4 regions of the Pseudoduganella sp. UC29_71 genome follow, and region 1 is predicted to be linked to each of the others. Evidence: predicted binding sites of a transcription regulator. Region 1 holds the regulator's gene; each other region holds the start of a gene.
The links. The regulator sigma-54, encoded in region 1, starts transcription at its own class of promoters, with help from an activator protein. The targets are predictions, from matches to a motif close to TGGCANGNAANCTGCTTT.
Positions count from the first base shown of each region.

Region 2: a site for sigma-54 is predicted at 2,526-2,543, ahead of ACFJI2_RS00085 (beta-propeller fold lactonase family protein). Genes of this name have one in related genera too.
Region 3: a site for sigma-54 is predicted at 3,032-3,049, ahead of ACFJI2_RS20610 (PEP-CTERM sorting domain-containing protein). Genes of this name have one in related genera too.
Region 4: a site for sigma-54 is predicted at 3,416-3,433, ahead of glnA (type I glutamate--ammonia ligase). Genes of this name have one in related genera too.

Region 1 covers NZ_CP170549.1:6,607,659-6,612,765, reverse strand. The annotation lists gene rapZ (RNase adapter RapZ) at 1-220, shown strand, start outside; gene ACFJI2_RS29565 (enoyl-CoA hydratase/isomerase family protein) at 325-1,401, opposite strand; gene hpf (ribosome hibernation-promoting factor, HPF/YfiA family) at 1,495-1,851, opposite strand; gene ACFJI2_RS29555 (RNA polymerase factor sigma-54) at 1,921-3,411, opposite strand; gene lptB (LPS export ABC transporter ATP-binding protein) at 3,418-4,197, opposite strand; gene lptA (lipopolysaccharide transport periplasmic protein LptA) at 4,200-4,775, opposite strand; gene lptC (LPS export ABC transporter periplasmic protein LptC) at 4,779-5,107, opposite strand, start outside.
Region 2 covers NZ_CP170549.1:21,342-26,448, reverse strand. The annotation lists gene adh (aldehyde dehydrogenase) at 1-1,346, opposite strand, end outside; gene ACFJI2_RS00085 (beta-propeller fold lactonase family protein) at 1,499-2,467, opposite strand; gene ACFJI2_RS00080 (TonB-dependent receptor family protein) at 2,647-4,842, shown strand; gene ACFJI2_RS00075 (TonB-dependent receptor) at 4,918-5,107, opposite strand, start outside.
Region 3 covers NZ_CP170549.1:4,628,224-4,633,330, forward strand. The annotation lists gene ACFJI2_RS20590 (hypothetical protein) at 1-55, opposite strand, end outside; gene ACFJI2_RS20595 (PEP-CTERM sorting domain-containing protein) at 162-803, shown strand; gene ACFJI2_RS20600 (DUF1272 domain-containing protein) at 813-1,121, opposite strand; gene ACFJI2_RS20605 (GlxA family transcriptional regulator) at 1,177-2,166, shown strand; gene ACFJI2_RS20610 (PEP-CTERM sorting domain-containing protein) at 2,189-2,995, opposite strand; gene ACFJI2_RS20615 (hypothetical protein) at 3,209-3,346, shown strand; gene rodA (rod shape-determining protein RodA) at 3,346-4,428, shown strand; gene ACFJI2_RS20625 (polysaccharide deacetylase family protein) at 4,450-5,107, opposite strand, start outside.
Region 4 covers NZ_CP170549.1:478,330-483,436, forward strand. The annotation lists gene ACFJI2_RS02180 (TAXI family TRAP transporter solute-binding subunit) at 1-81, shown strand, start outside; gene ACFJI2_RS02185 (TonB-dependent receptor domain-containing protein) at 202-2,676, shown strand; gene ACFJI2_RS02190 (rhodanese-like domain-containing protein) at 2,763-3,221, opposite strand; gene glnA (type I glutamate--ammonia ligase) at 3,502-4,917, shown strand; gene ACFJI2_RS02200 (DUF4124 domain-containing protein) at 5,016-5,107, shown strand, end outside.

The DNA of each region.
Region 1 (5,107 bases):
CTTTCTGGATGCGCAGCCGAGCGCGGACGAGATGTTCAAGGACATCCGCGATTTCGTGGCCAAGTGGCTGCCGTCGTTCAAGACCGATAACCGCAGCTACCTGACGGTGGCGGTGGGTTGCACGGGCGGCCAGCACCGCTCGGTGTATATGGCCGAGCGCCTGGCGCGGCATTTCCACCCGACCGAACAGGTTGTCCTGCGCCACCGCGAGCAGTCGTGATCGGCGGGTTACGGCGTTCGCCTAACCCGCCCTACGGTTCGACGGTTTCGACGGTTCGACGGTTCACGTAGGGCGGGTTAGCGCGGGACGCGCGTAACCCACCATCACAGGTGCCGCAGCGGATGCGCGTGCGCCGGCCACGGCGGCGCGAAGAACGCCGCCACCATCTCCGGCGTCACCTCCTCCAGCGTCCCTGGCGACCAATTCGGCGCATTGTCCTTATCGATCACCAGCGCGCGCACGCCTTCCAGCACTTCCCCATGTTCGAAATTGCGCCGCACCAGGTTGCGCTCCATGCGCAGGCAGTCCGCCACGTCCAGCGCGGCGCCGCGCCTCAACAGCTCCAGCGTCACGCACATCATCAGCGGCGAGCGCGTCTGCATGGCCTGCAGCGCCTTCTGCGCAAACACATTCTCGTCACCGGCCAGCGAGGCCATGATGTCCGCCACGCTGTCCAGCGCGAAATGGCGCTCGATGGTGGCGCGCTCGGTCTCCAGCACGCCGGGGCCGGCCCGGAACCGCGCGCTATAGGCTTCAATCGCGTCGCGCAGCTCGCCGCCCGGCACCGCCTCCAGCAAGTCGCGCAGCGCTTCCCAGGCATCGGTCGGCACGTAGTGGTCCGCCAGGCCGACGTAGAGCGCGTCCGCCGCGCCCACGGTCAGGCCGGTCAGGCCCAGGTAGCGCCCCAGGCTGCCGGGCGCGTGCGACAGGAAATGGCTCCCGCCCACGTCCGGGAACAGGCCGATGTTTACTTCCGGCATGGCCATCTTGGTGCGGTCCGTCACAATGCGCACGCCGCAGCCGGGGCCGCCCTGCGAGATGCCCATGCCGCCGCCCATCACCACGCCGTCCATTAATGCGATATACGGTTTAGCGTAATAGTGGATCAGGTGGTTGAGCGCGTATTCTTCGGTGAAGAAATCCTCCAGCAGCGCGCTGCCGCCCTGCGGCGTGGCCGTGCCCACTTCGTGGAAGAAGCGGATGTCGCCGCCGGCGCACAGTGCTTTTTCGCTGCTGCTGCGGATCACCACGGCGGCTACGGCGCTGTCGTTGCGCCAGGCCATCAGTGCGGCCGTCAGGCTGCGCACCATGCCGAGGGAGAGGGAATTGAGCGCCTTGGGGCGGTCGAGGGTGATGAAGCCGGTGCCGTTGGCAACCGTGGTCAGGACGTGCTCGCTCATGCTGGATGTCTCTATGATTGTTAGAGCTCCATTTTAGCGCGGGCGCAAAAAAGGGCGCCAGATGCGCCCTTTGTTGGAGTGCCGGTGACCGTATTATGCGGTGGCGGCGGGTTCGTAAGTGTCGGGGAGGTGTTTGATGGCCGCGTGGCCATGCTCCTGCACTTTCGACTTGTATTTCATGACTTGGCGGTCCAGTTTGTCGACCAGCGTATCGATGGCAGCGTACAGGTCTTGCGACAGGCTTTCCACGTACACGGTCTTGCCGGACATTCGCAGATTGATCTCCGCTTTCTGCCTTTTCTCTTTCTCGGTGAGGTTATCTACAGTCAGGATGACAGCAATATCAATAACTTGATCGAAGTGGCGTTTGACCCGTTCCAGCTTGTTCTGCACGTATTCACGGATGGCGGGGGTCACTTCGAGATGATGTCCACTGATGGTGAGATTCATACACACTCCTAAAGATAAGGGCTCGTACGCTGTCGAATGTTATTGGAGCGCAGGGGAACCCAAGTAAAACTACAAAGCTTTACGCAGACTTACCGGAGGGATTTTCAAGGCTTCGCGATATTTGGCAACAGTCCGTCGCGCAATTACCATGCCCTGTTCACCCAGCATGTCCGCAATCTTACTGTCGGATAAAGGATTTTTCGGGTCTTCAGCTCCTGTCAATTGCACAATCAGCGCCCGTATCGCCGTCGAGGATGCTTCTCCTCCTGCTTCGGTGGCGACGTGACTGCCAAAGAAATATTTCAACTCAAACATCCCATGCGGAGTCAGCATGTATTTCTGAGTTGTTACGCGAGAAATAGTGCTCTCGTGTAGTCCCAGTGTATCAGCAATTTCACGCAACACAAGGGGTCTCATGGCAACCGCGCCATGGCTGAAAAAGTTCTTTTGTCTTTCTACTATCGCTTGTGCGACGCGCAGTATCGTGTCGAAACGCTGGCGCATATTCTTGATCAGCCACTTCGCTTCCTGCAGCTGCGCACCCATCGCGGTTTCGCCTTTGCCCTGCTTGAGCATGTTGGCGTACAGCGCGTTCACGCGCAGGCGCGGCATCACGTCGTTGTTCAGCGTGACCTGCCAGCCATTGCGCGCCTTCTTCACGATCACGTCCGGCACCACGTAGTCGGACACGTCGGAAGCGAACTCGGCGCCCGGATGCGGATTGCACTGGCGGATCACCGCCTGCGCTTCGCGCAAGTCTTCGTCGTCGCAATCGAGGGCTTTTTTCAGCTTGTTGAACTCGCGCTGCGCGAACCAGGCCAGGTGCTTTTCCACGATGCAGACAGCCATGCGGCGCGTCACCAAGGGCACGCCGGGCATGCGCTTGATCTGCAGCGCCAGGCACTCGGAGGCGCTGCGCGCGCCCACGCCGATGGGGTCGAAACTTTGCAGCAGGGTCAGCGCCGTCTGCAGTTCTTCCAGCTCCACGTCCGCCTCTTGCGGCAGGCGCGCGTGGATTTCCTCCAGCGGCTCTTCCAGGTAGCCGTTCTCGTCCAGCGCGTCGATGATCAGTTCCATCAGCACGCGGTCGCGCGGCTCCTGCACGGTCACGCGCATCTGCTCCATCAGGTGTTCGCGCAAGGTGCAGTGGCTCGCTTCGAGCTGCGGGCGCGCATCGTCGTCGTCCGGCGCCTTGCTGCGGCCGGCGTCGCTCCAGTCGGTGTCGGCTTCGGCGCCGCTGGCGCTGTCGCCTTCGCCGGTGGCGCCCTCGAAGGGATCGCCCTCGGCGGCCGGGGCGCTGTCCTGCGCGGGCGCGCCGACCTCGGCCGGAGAAGCGTCCGCGCCGTTAGGCTGGGTCTGGTTGATGGCGCCGTCGCTCAGCAGGCGCAGCGAGCGGTCCAGCGGGTCGTCCAGCCGCTCCAGCAAGGGGTTCTCGCCCAGCAGCTGTTCCAGTTCCTGGTGCAGCTCCAGCGTGGACAACTGCAGCAACCGGATCGATTGCTGCAGCTGCGGCGTCAGCGCCAGGTGCTGAGAGGTGCGGAGTTGCAGTGACTGTTTCATGGCGTCTTACATGCGGAAGTGTTCGCCCAGGTAGACGCGCCGCACCGATTCGTCGGCGATGATGTCGTCCGGACGGCCGGACGCCAGCACGCTGCCCTGGTTGATGATATAGGCGCGGTCGCAGATGCCCAGCGTCTCGCGCACGTTGTGGTCGGTAATCAGCACGCCGATGCCGCGCTCCTTGAGGAAGCGCACGATGCGCTGGATCTCGATCACGGCGATCGGGTCCACGCCGGCGAACGGCTCGTCCAGCAGCACGAAGCGCGGATTGGTGGCCAGCGCGCGCGCGATCTCCACCCGGCGGCGCTCGCCGCCCGACAGCGACAGCGCCTGGTTCTCGCGCAGCTTCTCGATCTGCAGGTCGGCCAGCAGGCGGTCCAGGCGTTCGTCGATCTCGGCCTTGCTCAGCGTTTTGCCGTTGACCTTCTGGATCTCCAGCACGGCGCGGATGTTCTCCTCCACCGTCAGCTTGCGGAACACCGACGCTTCCTGCGGCAGGTAGGACAGGCCCAGCGTGGCGCGCTGGTGTATCGGCATGCTGGACACGTCCACGCCGGCGATATCGATGCTGCCCGCGTCGGACGGCACCAGGCCCACGATCATGTAGAAGGAGGTGGTCTTGCCGGCGCCGTTAGGCCCCAGCAGGCCCACCACTTCGCCGCATTCGACCTGCAGCGACACGTCGTGCACCACCTGGCGCTTGCCGTAGGTTTTCTGCAGGCCGCGCACCACCAGGGTGCTGGTGCAGCCGTCCATGTTCTGCGTTATCTGCGTTGCTTCGGCCATCGTCATTTCCCCGCTGGCGGTTGCTGCGCCGGCGCGTCCGGCGGCGGGCGCTTGGTGGACGGCTGGATCACCATGGTGCCGCGGCCGCCGCCCGGCTTGCTCTCGCCGGTCGCGCTGTTTTTCACGCTGAAGAATTCCTTGCGGCTGTCGTAATAGATGAACTCGCCCTGCACTTCGTCGCTGGGCTTGCTGCCTTCCAGGCGGCGCACCTTGGCCTTGTTGAACAGCTTGACCAGCTCGATCTTGCCGTCGTACTCGATGCGTTCGGCTTCGCCCTCGACCCACTGGTCGCCCTCGCCGTCGCGCTTCTGGCGGAAGGTGGCCGGCGTGCCGGGCACGCTGGTCAGGGTGACGTACTGGTAGCCTTCCGGGTCCTGCGTGACCACCGCTTTCGATGACTTCATCAGCAGCGTGCCGCGCGTGAGGATCACGTTGCCGGTAAAGGTGCGGATCTGCTTCACGTCGTCCACGTCCACCTGGTCGAACTTGATTTCGGTGGGCTTGTAGGAGTCGGCCTTTTCAGCCTGGGCCAGCCCGGCTGCGCACAGCAGCAGGGCCGAGATCAGAATTTTTTTCATCGTTTATCCATTTTCTTGTTTGGTCTTGGCGGGCGCGTTTCGGGGCGGATACACGATCGTGCCGCGGCCCAGCAACTGCACCTGGCGCGTGGCGTTGTTGGCCTTCATGCCGGTGCCGGTCGCCGTGGCGCCGCCCTGCACGATCTGCACCGGCTGGTCGGTTTGCATGCGGTCCTCGTCCGGGTAGACGGTGAGCGCCTGCGTCGTCATCTGCATCGCCGGGCTCTTGCCCTGCGCCGCGCGGTCTATCTTCACGTTGCCCTTCAACTGCACGCGCGTGTTGTTCTCGTCCACGCGCGCGCGCTCCGCCGTCATGTCCATCGGCGGATGGG
Region 2 (5,107 bases), 340 kb from region 1:
ATGCCGCGGCCGATGCGGAAGGCGCGCGCGCCGTCGCGGGTCCACACGCCGGCGCCCAGGCCGTACAGCGTGTCGTTAGCGATGCGCAGCGCATCCGCCTCGTCCTTGAAGGTGGTCACCGACACCACCGGTCCGAAGATCTCTTCCTGGAAGATGCGCATGGTGTTGTCGCCCTTGAACACGGTCGGGGTGACGTAGTAGCCGCCTTCCAGGTCGCCGTTCTGCACATTGCGCGCGCCGCCGGCCAGCAGCTGGGCGCCTTCCTGCTTGCCGATGTCCATATAGGACAGGATCTTCTCCAGCTGCTCCAGCGACGCCTGCGCACCGATCATGGTGGACGAGTCGAGCGGGTTGCCCTGCTTGATGGCGGCCACGCGCTTCAGCGCGCGCTCGATGAACGCTTCGTAGATCGATTCCTGGATCAGCACGCGCGACGGGCAGGTGCACACCTCGCCCTGGTTCAGCGCGAACATGGCGAAGCCTTCCAGGCATTTATCGAAGAATTCGTCATCGGCGGCCATCACGTCTTCGAAGAAGATGTTGGGCGACTTGCCGCCCAGTTCCAGCGTGACCGGGATCAGGTTCTGCGCGGCGTATTGCATGATCAGGCGGCCGGTGCCGGTTTCGCCGGTGAAGGCGATCTTGGCGATGCGCTTGCTGGAGGCCAGCGGCTTGCCCGCTTCCAGGCCGAAGCCGTTGACGATATTCAGCACGCCCGGCGGCAGCAGGTCGCCGATCAGTTCCACCAGCACCATGATGGAAGCAGGCGTCTGCTCGGCCGGTTTCAGCACCACGCAGTTGCCGGCCGCCAGCGCGGGCGCCAGCTTCCACACCGCCATCAGGATGGGGAAGTTCCACGGGATGATCTGGCCGACCACGCCCAGCGGCTCATGGAAGTGGTAGGCATAGGTGGTGTCGTCGATCTGCGCGACCGAGCCTTCCTGCGCGCGGATGCAGCCGGCGAAATAGCGGAAATGGTCGATCGCCAGCGGAATGTCGGCCGCCAGGGTTTCGCGGATAGGCTTGCCGTTGTCGATGGTTTCGGCCGTGGCGATGAGCTGCAGGTTCTGCTCCATGCGGTCCGCGATGCGGTTCAGGATATTGGCGCGCTCGGCCTGCGAGGTCTTGCCCCAGGCTTCCTTGGCGGCGTGCGCGGCATCCAGCGCGATCTCCACGTCTTCCGCCGTGGAGCGCGCGATCTCGCAGAACGGCAGGCCGGTGATCGGAGTCAGGTTGGCGAAGTACTCGCCTTTCACCGGCGCGACGAACTTGCCGCCGATGTAGTTGTCGTAGCGTTGCTTGAAAGGGTTGGCGACGCCCAGTTTGTTGATATCCGCGAGATTCATGTCATCCTCTTTCTTCAGTGTGGGTTGGACTTACACCCTCTATTCCGCAAACACCGTGCCAGCCCCGCCTGGGGCAAAAACGGCAGCGGCGCTGTTGCAGGCTGCTCCAAAGTTGAACAGGTGTTGCGCAGCGGCTGTGGCAAGTGTCACGCTCAGGGAATCGCCACGCCCCAGGGCAGCTCGCCCACGGCGATGTCGGCCACCTTGCGCGCGGAGGCAGTGTCGATGACGGAAACACTGTTGGAGCGGCCATTGGCCACATACAGCTTGGCGCCGTCCGGCGTGAGCGCCATGTTCCACGGCCGCTTGCCCACCGCCACCGTGGCGCTGACGGTATGGCTGGCGGTATCGATCAGCATCACGCTGCCGTCGGCTCCGTTGGATACGTACACTTGCCTGCCGCTGGGATGCACGGCAATGCCGTTGGCGTTGCGCCCGGCCGGTATCTTCGCCAGCGTGGCGCGGGTGGCGGTGTCCACTACGTACACGGTGTTCACCAGCTCGCAGGCGATGTAGGCGCGGCTGCCATCGGGCGAGAAGCCGATGCCGCGCGGGCGCAGCCCGACCGCCACGGCGCCGGTCTGGCGCCGCTGCGCCACGTCGATCACGTCCACCTGCTCGGCCTCTTCCGCGCTCACATAGAGCCAGCGGCTGTCCGGACTGAACACCGCATGCTCGGGGTTGCGGCCCTGGACCGGGATGTCGGCCAGGCGCGCGCCGCTGCGGGCATCCACCAGCGTGACGCTATTGCCCTCCTCTACCGCGACGGCCGCGTAGCGCCCGTCCGGCGACACACTCACCCCTTCAGGCGATTTGCCCAGCGCCAGCGCCGCTGGCACCTCTCCGCCCGCGCTGTCGAGCATCAGCAGGGTATTGCTGCCGGCGTCGGTAACGAACAAGCGCGTTCCGCCGGGGGCAACGGCAATGCCGCGCGGGCGCTTGCCGGCCGCCAGGCTGCGCAGCACCGTGTCGGTGCCGGTATCGACCACGCTGACCGTGCCGGACTTCTCGTTCGGCACGAAGGCGAGCGAAGAAGCCTGTGCTGCGGGCGCAAGCTGCGCCAGCGTGGCGGCAAGGGTTGCAAACACGCCTGCGGCGCGCAGACAATAGGGGATGTTCATGGCAGCCTCTCGAAAAATGGAAGAATGCGCCCGCATCCTGCGCGCGCGTACGCAAGACGATGCAATCCCCGTGCCACGCGCGTGGCGCGCCGCTGCCATGGCAGGTATATTGCTTACGGGTTGAAGCAGACTTGCCGGCCCCCGCCAGGCAGGCGCGGAACTCAACCAAGGAGACACACATGCAGTACCGATTTCGTTTGAATGCAGTCGCAGCCCTGTTCGCCGCCGGCGCGCTGCCGTTCTCGCCGGCCGCCCTGGCAGCGGATGCGGAAAATGCGGTGGCGGCAGTTGCAGCCGATGCCCCCGCCGCCGCCGGCAGCACCGCTGCGCCGGCCGCGGCAGGCGCTGTCGTCATCGTCAGCGGCAGCCGGGTGGAGCACAGCAGTTTCGACTTCCCCGCCGCCATCGACGTAATCGGCGCCGACCGCATCCGCGACAGCCAGATGCGCGTGAACGCTTCCGAAGCGCTGGCCTCCGTGCCTGGCCTGGTGGCGCAGAACCGCCAGAACTACGCGCAGGACCTGCAAATTTCCTCGCGCGGCTTCGGCGCCCGTTCAGCCTTCGGCGTGCGCGGCGTGAAACTGGTGGCCGACGGCATCCCGGCCAGCATGCCGGACGGCCAGGGCCAGGCTGCCACCTTCAACCTGGACATGGCAGAGCGAATCGAAGTGCTGCGCGGCCCGTTCTCCGCTGTGTACGGCAACCATGCGGGCGGCGTGGTGCAGCTGTTCACGCGCGAAGGCGAAGGCGCGCCGAGCGTGGAGAGCGGCCTTTCCGCCGGGAGCGACGGCGCCCGCAAGCTGGACGTGAATGCCCAGGGCAAGTCCGGCGGCGTCGGCTACGTGCTGGACGCCTCCCGCTTCGATACCGACGGCTACCGCGACCACAGCGCCGCGCGGCGCGACCAGGCCTACGCCAAGCTGACCCTGGCGCCCGGCGCCGGCGCCAAGCTGACCGTCACCGCCAGCGGCTTGCGCCAGAAAGACACGCAAGACCCGCTCGGCGTCACCTGGGCCACCTGGCAGCGCGACCCGCGCGCCGGGGAAACCGATGCCACCGACACCGCGTCGCCCAAGCGCACCTTCGCCGAGCGCTACAACACGCGCAAGAGCATCGACCACCAGCAGATCGGCGCCGCATGGGAACAGCAGCTGGGCAGCGGCCAGGATGGCGGCAAGCTGCGCGTCACCGTCTACGGCGGCAACCGCCAGGTGATCCAGTACCAGGCCTTCTCGCGCGCTTTCCAGGCCCCGGCCAGCCATTCCGGCGGCGTGGTCGATTTCGACCGCGACTTCAGCGGAACCGACATCAGCTGGGTGGACGTGCGCCCGCTGGCCGGAGGCAAGCTGACCTCCACCGTCGGCATCGAATACGGGCGCTCCAGGGATGACCGCAAGGGCTACGAGAACTTCATCGCCACGGAACTGGGCGTCAAGGGCAAGCTGCGGCGCGATGAAACGGATAAGGTGAGCAGCACAGACCCTTATCTGCAAGCCGAATGGGCGCAAGGCCCATGGGTGCTGAACGCCGGCCTGCGCCACAGCCGCTTCAAGGTGGACGTGAGCGACCGCTATCTGTCCAACGGCAACGACAGCGGCGGCCTGCGCTACAGCCGCACTACGCCGGTGGCGGGACTGCTGTACAAGGTGTCGCCGGTGCTGAACGTGTACGCCAGCGCCGCGCGCGGCTTTGAAACGCCCACGCTGAATGAGCTGTTCTATTCCGGCACCGGCGGCGGTTTCAACTTCGGACTGCAGCCGGCGCGCAGCACGCATGTCGAAACCGGCGTGAAAGCGCTGCTGGGCACCACCCGCATCGACGCGGCCGTGTTCCAGGTGAAGACCGGCGACGAACTGGTGGTCGATGCCTCCAGCGGCGGCCGCACCAGCTATCGCAACGCCGGCAAGACGCTGCGGCGCGGTGCCGAAGTATCCGCCGACACCAGCCTGGGCCACGGCTTCAGCACCCGCGTGGCGCTGACAGCGCTGCGTGCCGTGTACGACCAGGTCTTCGGCAATGTGCTGAAAGGCAGCCGTCTGCCAGGCGTGCCGAATGCCTATGCCTACGGCGAACTGGCCTGGCAGGCACCGTCGCGCGCGCTGGGCGCCGCCATCGAAACCGTGGCCAGCGCGCGTGTCTATGCGGAAGACAGCAACACGGAGAAAACCGCCCCCGGCTACGCCATCGTCAACCTGCGCCTGACCGCGCAGCAGGAAACCGGTGGCTGGCGCTTCAAGCAGTTCGCGCGCCTGAACAACGCGGCAGACCGCGCCTATGTAGGCTCGGTGATCGTGGGCGACACCAACAAGCGCTACTACGAAGGCGCGCCGGGCCGCAACTGGCAACTGGGCGCCAGCGCGCAATACCAGTTCTGATGAACGAATACCCCGGCTGCTGGTTGCAGCCGGGGGACGGCCGGGAATCCGATCCGGCGCGGAGCGGACGAGAGGTCAGAAGCGGTAGCGCAAGCCCGCAGAGATGGAACGCGGCGCGCCCGGCGCCACAAAGCGCGCCAGTTCCGCCTCGCCGCCGGCGCCGTGCGGACTGGCCAGCTGCCCGCCCGGGAACATGTCCGCCCCGATGGCGCCGAAGGTTTCATACCGGCGGTTGGCCACGTTGTTCACGCGTGCAAATACCTCC
Region 3 (5,107 bases), 2.0 Mb from region 1:
CCGCCGCAGGGAGCGACACGGCCAGCGACAGCACCACAGCCAAGTCGATCCTCATAGGCTTCCTTTGTGAAAGTTACTGTATAGACATTAAAATTGCATTATAGACACTTCGGCATTAGAATGATTTTCTTGCAATCATCACAGTAACCAGGAAAGATTTAATGATGCTTAAGACCGTAAAGTCCCGCCTCGCTTGCGTGCTGCTGGCATCCGCCGGCCTGCTGTCCAGCGCCGCAGCCACCCCCATCCTTACCGGCTGGACCCAGGTAGGCCGCTCCGACAGCGGCATTTTCAAGGGCCAGTGCGATTTGAACCTGTCGGGAAGCTGCAGCTACAGCAACGGCGCCGACTTCTGGAAAGCGCTGCCCGGCGCCACCGAAATCCTGTTCATCACGGGAGACCGCCAGACCTGGGGGCTGGCCTCCTACGAACAGATTTTCGGCCTGGTCCAAGCCCAGGGGCGCAATTTCAATCCCAATCTGCCGTGGCTTAACGCCGGGCGGGACGGCGTGGACCTGGGCAGCGCGATCGTCGGCAACGTGCTCTCGCGCGGCGCCGGCAACCCGGAAGACCCGTGGATCACGCTGCAAGGCGTCCATTGCGCGCTCGATTGCAAGGAAATCCTGTGGGGTGAAGCCGGCTACGGCGCGCCGGCCAAGCACGGTTTCCTCAGCACCAATCACGGCGGCATGGACGTGTACGCGCGCGTGGCGGGCGCCAGCGCGGTGCCTGAACCGGGCACGGCGGCGATCCTTGGTGGCGGCCTGCTCGCGCTGGCGTTCGTGCGCCGCCGCCGGGTCTGATTCCATCGCCTAGCGCCGCTCCGGCGGAATGGCGGCCAGCTGCGCGGTGAACGCCGCGTGCGCCGCCGGGTCCACCGGACGGTACTTGGGCTCGGTGCGCGCAGGGTCATTGCCCAGGTAGTTGTTGTTCTTCCAGTTGCGCGCCGGCCGCACCGGGCGCTTCTCGAAGCCGCCGCCGCAGTTGGGGCAGACATTGGCCAGCACACTCTCCACGCAGTCGGCGCAGAACGTGCATTCGTAGGTACAGATGCGCGCATCGAGCGCTTCCGGCGGCAGGTCTTTGTTGCAGTGTTCGCACGTCGGCCTCAGTTCCAGCATGGCTACTCCCGTTGGTGAATGTCCGGCCAGTGTAGCCGTGCTAGACTTGGCGCGCATGACATCCAACGTTGAAAAACCGCCAAAACCGATCTCGGTCAAGGTGCTGGTCTTCCCCGATTTCCTGCTGCTGGACGCCACCGGCCCGGCCCAGGTCTTCTCCACCGCGAATGACGAATGCCGCGACGCCGGCCGCGCGCCTGCCTATGACATGGAACTGGTGTCGCTGCACGGCGGGCCGGTCGCTTCCTGCTCCGGCGTGGCCGTCATGACTGCCCCGCTGCCCTCCCCCGCCGCACTGCAAGGCGCCACCCTGATCGTGGCCGGGGGACGCGGCGTGCGCGCCGCGCTGGCCGAACCTGGCTTGCTGGACTGGCTCAGGCGCGCGGCCAGTGTAACGCAGCGCTGCGCCTCGGTCTGCACCGGCGCCTTCCTGCTGGCCGAAGCGGGCTTGCTGGCCGGCCGCCGCGCCGTCACACACTGGCAGGACGTGGACAGCCTGCGCCGCGAATACCCGGCGGTGCAGGTGCAGGACGACGCGATCTATATCAAGGACGGCGCGGTGTACACCTCGGCCGGCATCACGGCTGGCATCGACCTGTGCCTGGGCCTGGTGGAAGAAGATCTGGGGCATGCCGCCGCCATCGGCGCCGCGAAGCGGCTGGTGGTGTACCACAAGCGGCCCGGCGGGCAGCGCCAGTTCAGCACGGAGCTGCTGGCACAAGCCGGCGGCGGCCTGGCGCAGCGCCTGACGCAATGGCTGCAGCCACGCGCGGCGGAGGACATCGATATGGAACGGATGGCGGAGGCCATGGCGCTGTCGGCGCGCAGCCTGCACCGCCGGCTGCGCGAGGAGACCGGCGCCTCGCCGGCGCAGCTGCTGGCGCGAGTGCGGATGGAAGCCGCTTGCCGGCTGCTGGAATCGGCCGGCTGCAGCGTCAAGCAGGTGGCGCGGCTGTCCGGTTTCGGCACCGAATACAACCTGCGCCGCGCGTTCGCAAAACAGCTGGGCGTGCTGCCCAGCGAGTACCGCGAACGGTTCGGCTGATTAGTCTGGCACTGCTGCCTGTTTACTTGCGCAGGCGGCGTTTGCGCGCCAGCGCCAGCATGCCCAAGCCCAGGCCGAACACGGCCAGCGTGCCCGGCTCAGGCACATTGTTCATACGCAGGGCCTGGATTTCAGCCTGGGTCAGCGCCGTGTTGTACAGGCGCGCTTCGCTCAGCACGGCGTCCAGGCCGCCGGGGCCGCTGGCTGCGGAGTTGGCGTGGCGGATGCCGAACAGGATTTCCGTGTCGTTCTGGGTCCAGGTTGCAGCATTGCCAGCCAGGTAGCTGCCGATGTTGACGCCGTTGCGGTAACCGGTGATCTGCAGCGTGCCGTTGCCGAAGTCCTGGTAGCTGATGGCCATCTGGATCAGGTTGTTGATCGAGTTTTCCGTGTAGCCGGGGTTGAACGCATTGTTGCGCCAGCCGTTGCTGCTGCCGTTCATCCAGGTGTTGGCCTGGTTCTCGCCGTAGATGATGCCGTCGAAGTTGTCGCTGCCGACCTTGTCGATGGTCATCATCGAGCCTGCGGTGGCGGCGTTGCTCAGCCCGGTCAGCTGGCCCCAGACCACCAGCGTCTTGCTGGTGATGGCCGGGCCGGTGTAGCCGGTGGTGCGCGCCCAGCCCAGCGCGGTGGTGCCGGTGCCGTCGACGGTCAGCTGCCCATTGGCGATGCTCGCGTTGCCGCGCAGTTCCAGGTTGCCGAAGTGGCCGGTGGAGTCGGCCAGCGCATTGCTGCCCTCAAAGGTCCATTGACCGATCAGGGTGGCGTTGGCGGCGCCGGCGAACAGCAGCGGCAGGCAGACGGCGAACTTGGTCAGACAGCGTTTCATTGAATTTCCTTGGAGAATAAATTATTTCCTCAAATCAAAGCAAATTGCATGCCACCATGTTTCTACAGGGAAGCTAATTCACTAATGTAAAGTTTTTCGACACGTATTTCGGCCAGTTCATCCCACAACCGGCGGCAGAGCGAGAAGAACGGTCAAAGTTGCTGTAAAGTTTTCCGACATCTCAAATTGACATCTTTTCGCTAGAGAACACGCATGGGCCACTCACCTGAAGACCGCCGTTTTCGCCGCCGCCTTTCCATCCTGGCCATGATCGCACTGGCGGGACTGCTGGTCCTGGTGGCCAGGCTGGTGTGGCTGCAGGCAGTCCGCGACGGGCAAGGCATGCTTTGATGGCGCGCCGGATCAAGGCGCTGTTCGCCGTGCTGGACCCGCAGCTGACGCTGTGCATCCTATTGCTGCTGGCCGCCGGGGTGCTGACCATGTATTCGGCTGGCGCCGACTTCCCCGGCCGTTTCCCGCTGCACCTGCGCAATGTGCTGATCGCGCTGGGCATCATGTGGGCCGTCGCCAGCGTGCCGCCGCCCACGCTGATGCGCTACGCGGCGCCCATCTACGCAGCCGGCGTGTTGCTGCTGCTGGCCGTGTTCATGCTGGGCGAGGTCAAGAAAGGCTCGCGGCGCTGGCTGCACATCGGCTTCGACATGCAGCCGTCTGAAATGATGAAGATCGCCATGCCGCTGATGCTGGCCTGGTTCTTCCACCAGTACGCCAGCCTGCAGCGCTGGAAGACGTTCGCGGTGGCGGGCGTACTGCTGCTGATTCCGGCCGCGCTGATCATGAAGCAGCCCGACCTCGGCACCGCGCTGCTGGTGCTGGCGGCGGGCTTGTACGTGATCGTGCTGGCCGGCTTGTCGTGGAAAGCGCTGGCCGCCTTCGCGGCGGCGGGCGCGGCCAGCATCCCCATCGCCTGGCCGCTGCTGCACGACTACCAGCGCCAGCGCGTGCTGACCCTGCTCCATCCGGAAGCGGACCCGCTCGGCAAAGGCTTCCAGATCAAGCAGGCCGGCATTGCCATCGGCTCGGGCGGGCTGGACGGGAAAGGCTGGCTGCAGGGCACGCAGGGCCACCTGGGCTTCGTGCCCGAGCGCACCACGGACTTCATCTTTTCCGTGTACGCGGAGGAGTTCGGCCTGCTCGGCATCGCCGTGCTGCTGACGCTGTACTTGCTGCTGATCGCGCGCGGGCTGGCCATCACGGCCGGCGCCACCACGCAGTTCGCGCGCCTGCTGGGCGGCGCCGTCACGATGATCTTCTTCACCTACGCCTTCATCAACATCGGCATGGTGAGCGGCGTGTTGCCGGTGGTGGGCGTGCCGTTGCCCTTCATCAGCTACGGCGGCACCGCGCTGACCACGCTGGGCATAGGCGCCGGCATCATGATGAGCATACAGCGCCAGCGCAAGCTGGCTTAGCGGCAGGCTGGCTTAACGCGGTTAACGAGCCTGTGCGGCGTGCTGCCGCTGCAGCGCTTCGATTTCGAAATCGCCGTCATCCACCAGGCGCAGCCAGCCGTCGAACTTGGCCAGGCCGAGCGAGCGCGCCATCGCCAGCAGCAGGCTCTGGCCGGCGGCCGGGCGGTCCGGCTCCAGCCGGTACACCGGATCGTCGAAGGCCGCGGCCGGCGTGGTGATGGTCCAGCCCATGTCCTTGAACATGGCGATGGCGTCGTCCAGCCACAGCGCGTTGATCAGGTTATGGTGCATCAGCATGACCTGCGCGATGTCGCGCCCCTGCAGCTGCAGCGACAGCGCACGGTAAGCCAGCGCGCGCTGCTTCAGGTGCGCCAGGTAGGCCGCGCGGATCGGCGCCACGTCCGCGTGCGGATCGGCATTCAGCACGCGCGCCAGTTCCCCGTTCAGGCGCCAGTCGCTGGTGTCCAGGCTCACGTAGGCGTTGCGGTAGCCCTGCTGCTTGAGGAAGGCGCGCATGCCGTCGCGCTTCTCCGGCGTATTCCCTTCGCGCAGGAAGGTGTAGCGGAACCACTTGCGGTAGCCGGGCAACGTACTGATGATGCGGTCGCAATCGAGGATCTCCTGCTGGTATTGCGCCAGCGTCAGCTTGGCGCTGTGCAGGTCCGGATGCGTCATCGTA
Region 4 (5,107 bases), 790 kb from region 1:
TCCTTCGCCGACGATTTGTACGGCCTGCGCAGCCACATCAACCTGGTGCGGCAGCGGATACTGGCGGCCCATGAAGTGTAAGTAATATTACTTAATTGTTACAGCGGCGCGACAGCCTGCTTGCATTTGCTTTGACTTTCTATTTTTGGCGCGGTGATACTGAAGAGGCATAAGAAAAATTCAACCACACCAGGAGTAGCAATGCAGAGAAATCATGTCCTCGCTGTAGCCATCGCCTCGCTGTTCGCATCCGGCCACGCCGCCGCCCAGACCGCGCCAGCTTCTTCCGACAATTCCGCCACCGTCGTCGTCACCGGCACCCGCGTAGCCAACCGCACCGCGCTCGACACCGCCTCGCCGGTCGACATCATCGGCGCCGACGCCATCAAGAACACCGGCGTGCCCGAGATCGCGCAGGCGCTGTCGGTGGCGCTGCCGTCGCTGAACTTCCCGCGCCCCGGCCTGTCCGACGGCACCGACACCGTGCGTCCCGCCACCTTGCGCGGCCTGGCCCCGGACCAGACCCTGGTGCTGGTGAACTCCAAGCGCCGCCACACCTCCTCGCTGGTGAACCTGAACGGCACCATCGGCCGCGGCTCGTCCTCGGTGGACATGAACACCATCCCGGTGGCGATGCTGAAAAATATTGAAGTGCTGCGCGACGGCGCCTCCGCCCAGTACGGCTCGGACGCCATTGCCGGCGTGGTCAACCTGCGCCTGCGCACCGACAAGACCGGCGGCGAATTCACCGCCACCTACGGCGAGCGCCGCACCGAATACGACTTCGCCGTGGGCGCGCTGCCCGCCGGCGCCACCTGGGGCACGGAAACCTCGCGCAAGCGCCACGACGGCGGCACCGCCACCGTCAGCGGCTGGAAAGGCCTGGAACTGGGCGACAGCGGCTACCTGACCATCGCCGCCGAATACAAAGACCAGGAGCACACCGAGCGCAGCGGCTACGACGTGCGCCAGCAATACCCGCTGGTCAACGGCGGCTTCGACCCGCGCGAGAAAACCATCAACCGCTTCAACGCCTGGTACGGCGAGCCGGAACTGAAGCAGTCCACGATCTTCGCCAATGCCGGCTACGCGCTGGAAGGCGGCGCCAAGCTGTATGGCTGGACCAGCTACCAGAAGCGCGAAGCGCGTTCGGCCGGCTTCTTCCGCCGCGCGCTGCAGGACCAGAACATCATCTCGGTCTACCCGGACGGCTTCCTGCCCATCATCGCGCCGGACGTGGACGACTACAGCGCCACCGGTGGCGTGACCTGGACCGCCGGCGCGTGGGACATGGACGCCTCCATCGGCTACGGCAAGAACAAGATGCAGTACACCATCGAGAACACACTGAACCGCTCCATTGGCCCGAGCAGCAAGACCGTGTTCGACGCCGGCGGCTTCTGGTACGACCAGCTGACGCTGAACGTGTCCGGCGTGCGCCAGATCGAAGCGGGCCTGGCCTCGCCGCTGAACGTGGCGGTGGGCGCCGAAGTGCGCCGCGAAGGCTATAAGCTGTTTGCCGGCGAACCGGACTCCTGGCGCTACGGCGGCCAGGTGCTGGCCAACGGCACGCCGGCCGCGCCGGGCGCCCAGGTGTTCCCCGGCTTCCGCCCGGCCGACGCCTCGGACAACAGCCGCAAGGCCTACAGCGCCTACGTCGACCTGGAAGCCAACCTGACCAAGCAGTTCCTCGGCTCGGTAGCCATCCGCGGCGAACACTTCTCCGACTTCGGCAACAGCGTGTCGGGCAAGCTGGCCGGCCGCTACGACTTCGTGCCCGAGTTCGCGCTGCGCGGCTCGGTGCAGAACGGCTTCCGCGCGCCGTCGCCGCAGCAGCAGTTCTTCACGTCCACGTCCACCAACTTCATCAACGGCGTGCCGTTCGAGATCACCACCTTCAAGCCGAGCGACCCGGCCGCGATCGCCCTGGGCGCCAAGCCGCTGGACGCCGAGAAATCGGTCAACTTCTCGCTCGGCTCCGTGATGCGCTTCGGCGCCGTGAGCCTGACGGCGGACGCCTTCCACATCAAGATCAAGGACCGCATCGTGCTGTCCGAGAACCTGACCGCCGCCAATGTGCGCGACTTCCTGACCAAGCAAGGCTTCATCGGCGTGGGCGGCGGGCGCTTCTTCATCAACGGCGTGGACACCACCACCAAGGGCATCGACGTGGTCGCCAGCATGCCGGTGAAGACCGACGGCTACGGCAAGCTCGACTTCACGCTGGCCGGCAACTACACGAAGACCGACGTCACCAAGGTGCCGGTCACGGCGCAGCTGGCCGCGCTGTCGCCGGCGCCGGTGCTGTTCGACCGCGTCAATGTGCTCACCTTCACCGACGGCACGCCCAAGACCAAGTTCATCGCCAGCAGCACCTGGTCCTACGGCGACTTCGGCGTCACGGCGCGCGCCACGCGCTACGGCAAGATCCTGGCGCCGGGCACCACGGCCAACTTGGACTTCTGGCTGAGCGCCAAGACGCTGGTGGACCTGGAAGGGCGCTACGCCGTCACCAAGAAGCTGTCGCTGGCGGTGGGCGCGGACAACCTGTTCGACCAGTACCCGGACTCCTACCCGGCCAACCTGAACACGACCGGCAACGCCCCGTACTCGAACTACTCCCCGTTCGGCCGCTCCGGCCGCTACGTGTACGCCCGCCTGAACTACTCGCTGTAATCGGCAAGGCCCCTTCAAAATGGGGTCAGGGTTAATTTTCCAGGAAATATTTCCTGGAAAATTAACCCTGACCCCATTTTTTTTGTTCAGGCGCCGAGCCAGGGGAGGCCGGCTTTGCACCAGCCGCCCACCTGCTTGCGGTGGCCTTCCGCGTCCTTGTCGCCCTCGAACCCTTCCAGGATGTCGTAGCACTGGCTGTAGCCGTTTTCCGTGGCCAGCTTGGCCGCGTGGCGCGAGCGCACGCCGGAGCGGCACAGGAACAGCAGCACCTGGTCCTTGGCGGCCACGGCGGCAAGCTGTTCGAGGAATTGCGGGTTGGGTACGCCGCCCGGGTAGGTGCTCCACTGGACTGCACCATGCTGGGCCTCCGGGATGGCCACCCGGCCTACCCAGTCGCGCTCGGCATTGGTGCGCACGTCGATCAGCTTGACTGCGCTGTCGGCATTCAGCAGGGCGTGCGCCTCGGCCGGCGTCACGGCGCCGGCGTAGGGCAGGGCGGCGTCGCGGCTGCGGGCGCGGGCGAGGATCTCGGTAATAGTGCTCATGGCGATTTTTCCCAATCGGCTGTCAATATTGCGTTTATTATAGTGCCCGTTCGTCCACCGAAGTTTTTGCACCAAGCTGATGCATTTTTTCGTTTTACTCAACTTTCGCACCGAAAGCGTGCGAAATTTGCGTCCTGCACCAACACGGTGCGCATTTGATTATGCGCAAAAGTAGTGCAAGAGGGAAAATCTTCTGGCACGCTTCCTGCTTAATGGATTGACGAGTTTCAAGCTGCACGCAACAGCGTGGGCTGCCCCACTTTTTCACTAGGAGAGACGCATGGCACTGACCGCCGCAGAAGTATTGAAAATGGTACAAGATAACGAAGTGAAATTCGTTGATTTCCGCTTTGCTGACACCCGCGGCAAAGAACAGCACGTTACTGTGCCTGTATCGCACTTCGATATCGACAAGTTCGAATCCGGTCACGCCTTCGACGGCTCCTCGATCGCCGGCTGGAAGGGCATCGAAGCATCCGACATGATCCTGCTGCCTGATCCGGCTACCGCGAACATTGACCCGTTCATGGAAGAGACCACCCTGTTCATGCAGTGCGACGTGATCGAACCGTCGGACGGCAAAGGTTACGACCGCGACCCACGCTCCATCGCCAAGCGCGCTGAGGCCTACCTGAAATCGTCCGGCCTGGGCGACACCGCCTACTTCGGTCCCGAGCCAGAGTTCTTCATCTTCGATTCCGTCAAATGGAAAATCGACATGTCGGGCGCCAAGGTGCAGATCGACTCCGACGAGGCTTCCTGGTCGACCGACAAGGACATCGAAGGCGGCAACAGCGGCCACCGTCCTACCGTCAAGGGCGGCTACTTCCCAGTGCCACCAGTCGATTCCTTCCAGGACATGCGTTCGGAAATGTGCCTGATCCTGGAATCGCTGGGCATCCCGGTTGAAGTGCACCACCACGAAGTGGCCGGCGCCGGCCAGAACGAAATCGGCACCAAGTTCTCGACCCTGGTCGAGCGCGCCGACTGGACCCAGAACCTGAAATACGTGGTCTGGAACGTGGCCCACAGCTATGGCAAGACCGCCACCTTCATGCCTAAGCCTATCGTTGGCGACAACGGTTCCGGCATGCACGTGCACCAGTCGATCTGGAAAGACGGCAAGAACCTGTTCGCCGGCGACGGCTATGCCGGCCTGTCCGACTTCGCGCTGTACTACATCGGCGGCATCATCAAGCACGCCAAGGCGCTGAACGCGATCACCAACCCAGGCACCAACTCGTACAAGCGCCTGGTGCCAGGCTACGAAGCGCCTGTGAAGCTGGCTTACTCGGCCCGCAACCGCTCGGCTTCGATCCGTATTCCGCACGTGGCCAATCCTAAGGGCCGCCGCATCGAAACCCGCTTCCCTGACCCGCTGGCCAACCCATACCTGTGCTTCGCGGCACTGATGATGGCCGGCCTGGACGGCGTGCAGAACAAGATCCACCCGGGCGAAGCCGCATCGAAAGACCTGTACCATCTGCCACCGGAAGAAGACGCGCTGATCCCGACCGTCTGCGCTTCGCTGGAAGAGGCACTGGACCACCTGAACAAGGACCGCGAGTTCCTGACCCGCGGCGGCGTGTTCACCGATTCGATGATCGATGCCTACATCGAGCTGAAGATGACCGAAGTGACCCGTATGCGCATGACCACGCACCCGGTCGAATTCGACATGTACTACTCGCTGTAATCAGCAGCAGCGCCGGCCACGGGCCGGCCTGCCACCAGACGCGAGGACGGCAACTGCTCTCCTCGCGTTTTTTTTGCCGGATGTTGTATAGTCGGGGCATGACTACCTGGAATTTTGCACCTCTCGTTTTGTTGTTGGCCTCCGGCCTGGTGTCCAGCGCGGCATCGGCCCAGGGACAGATTTTCCTGTG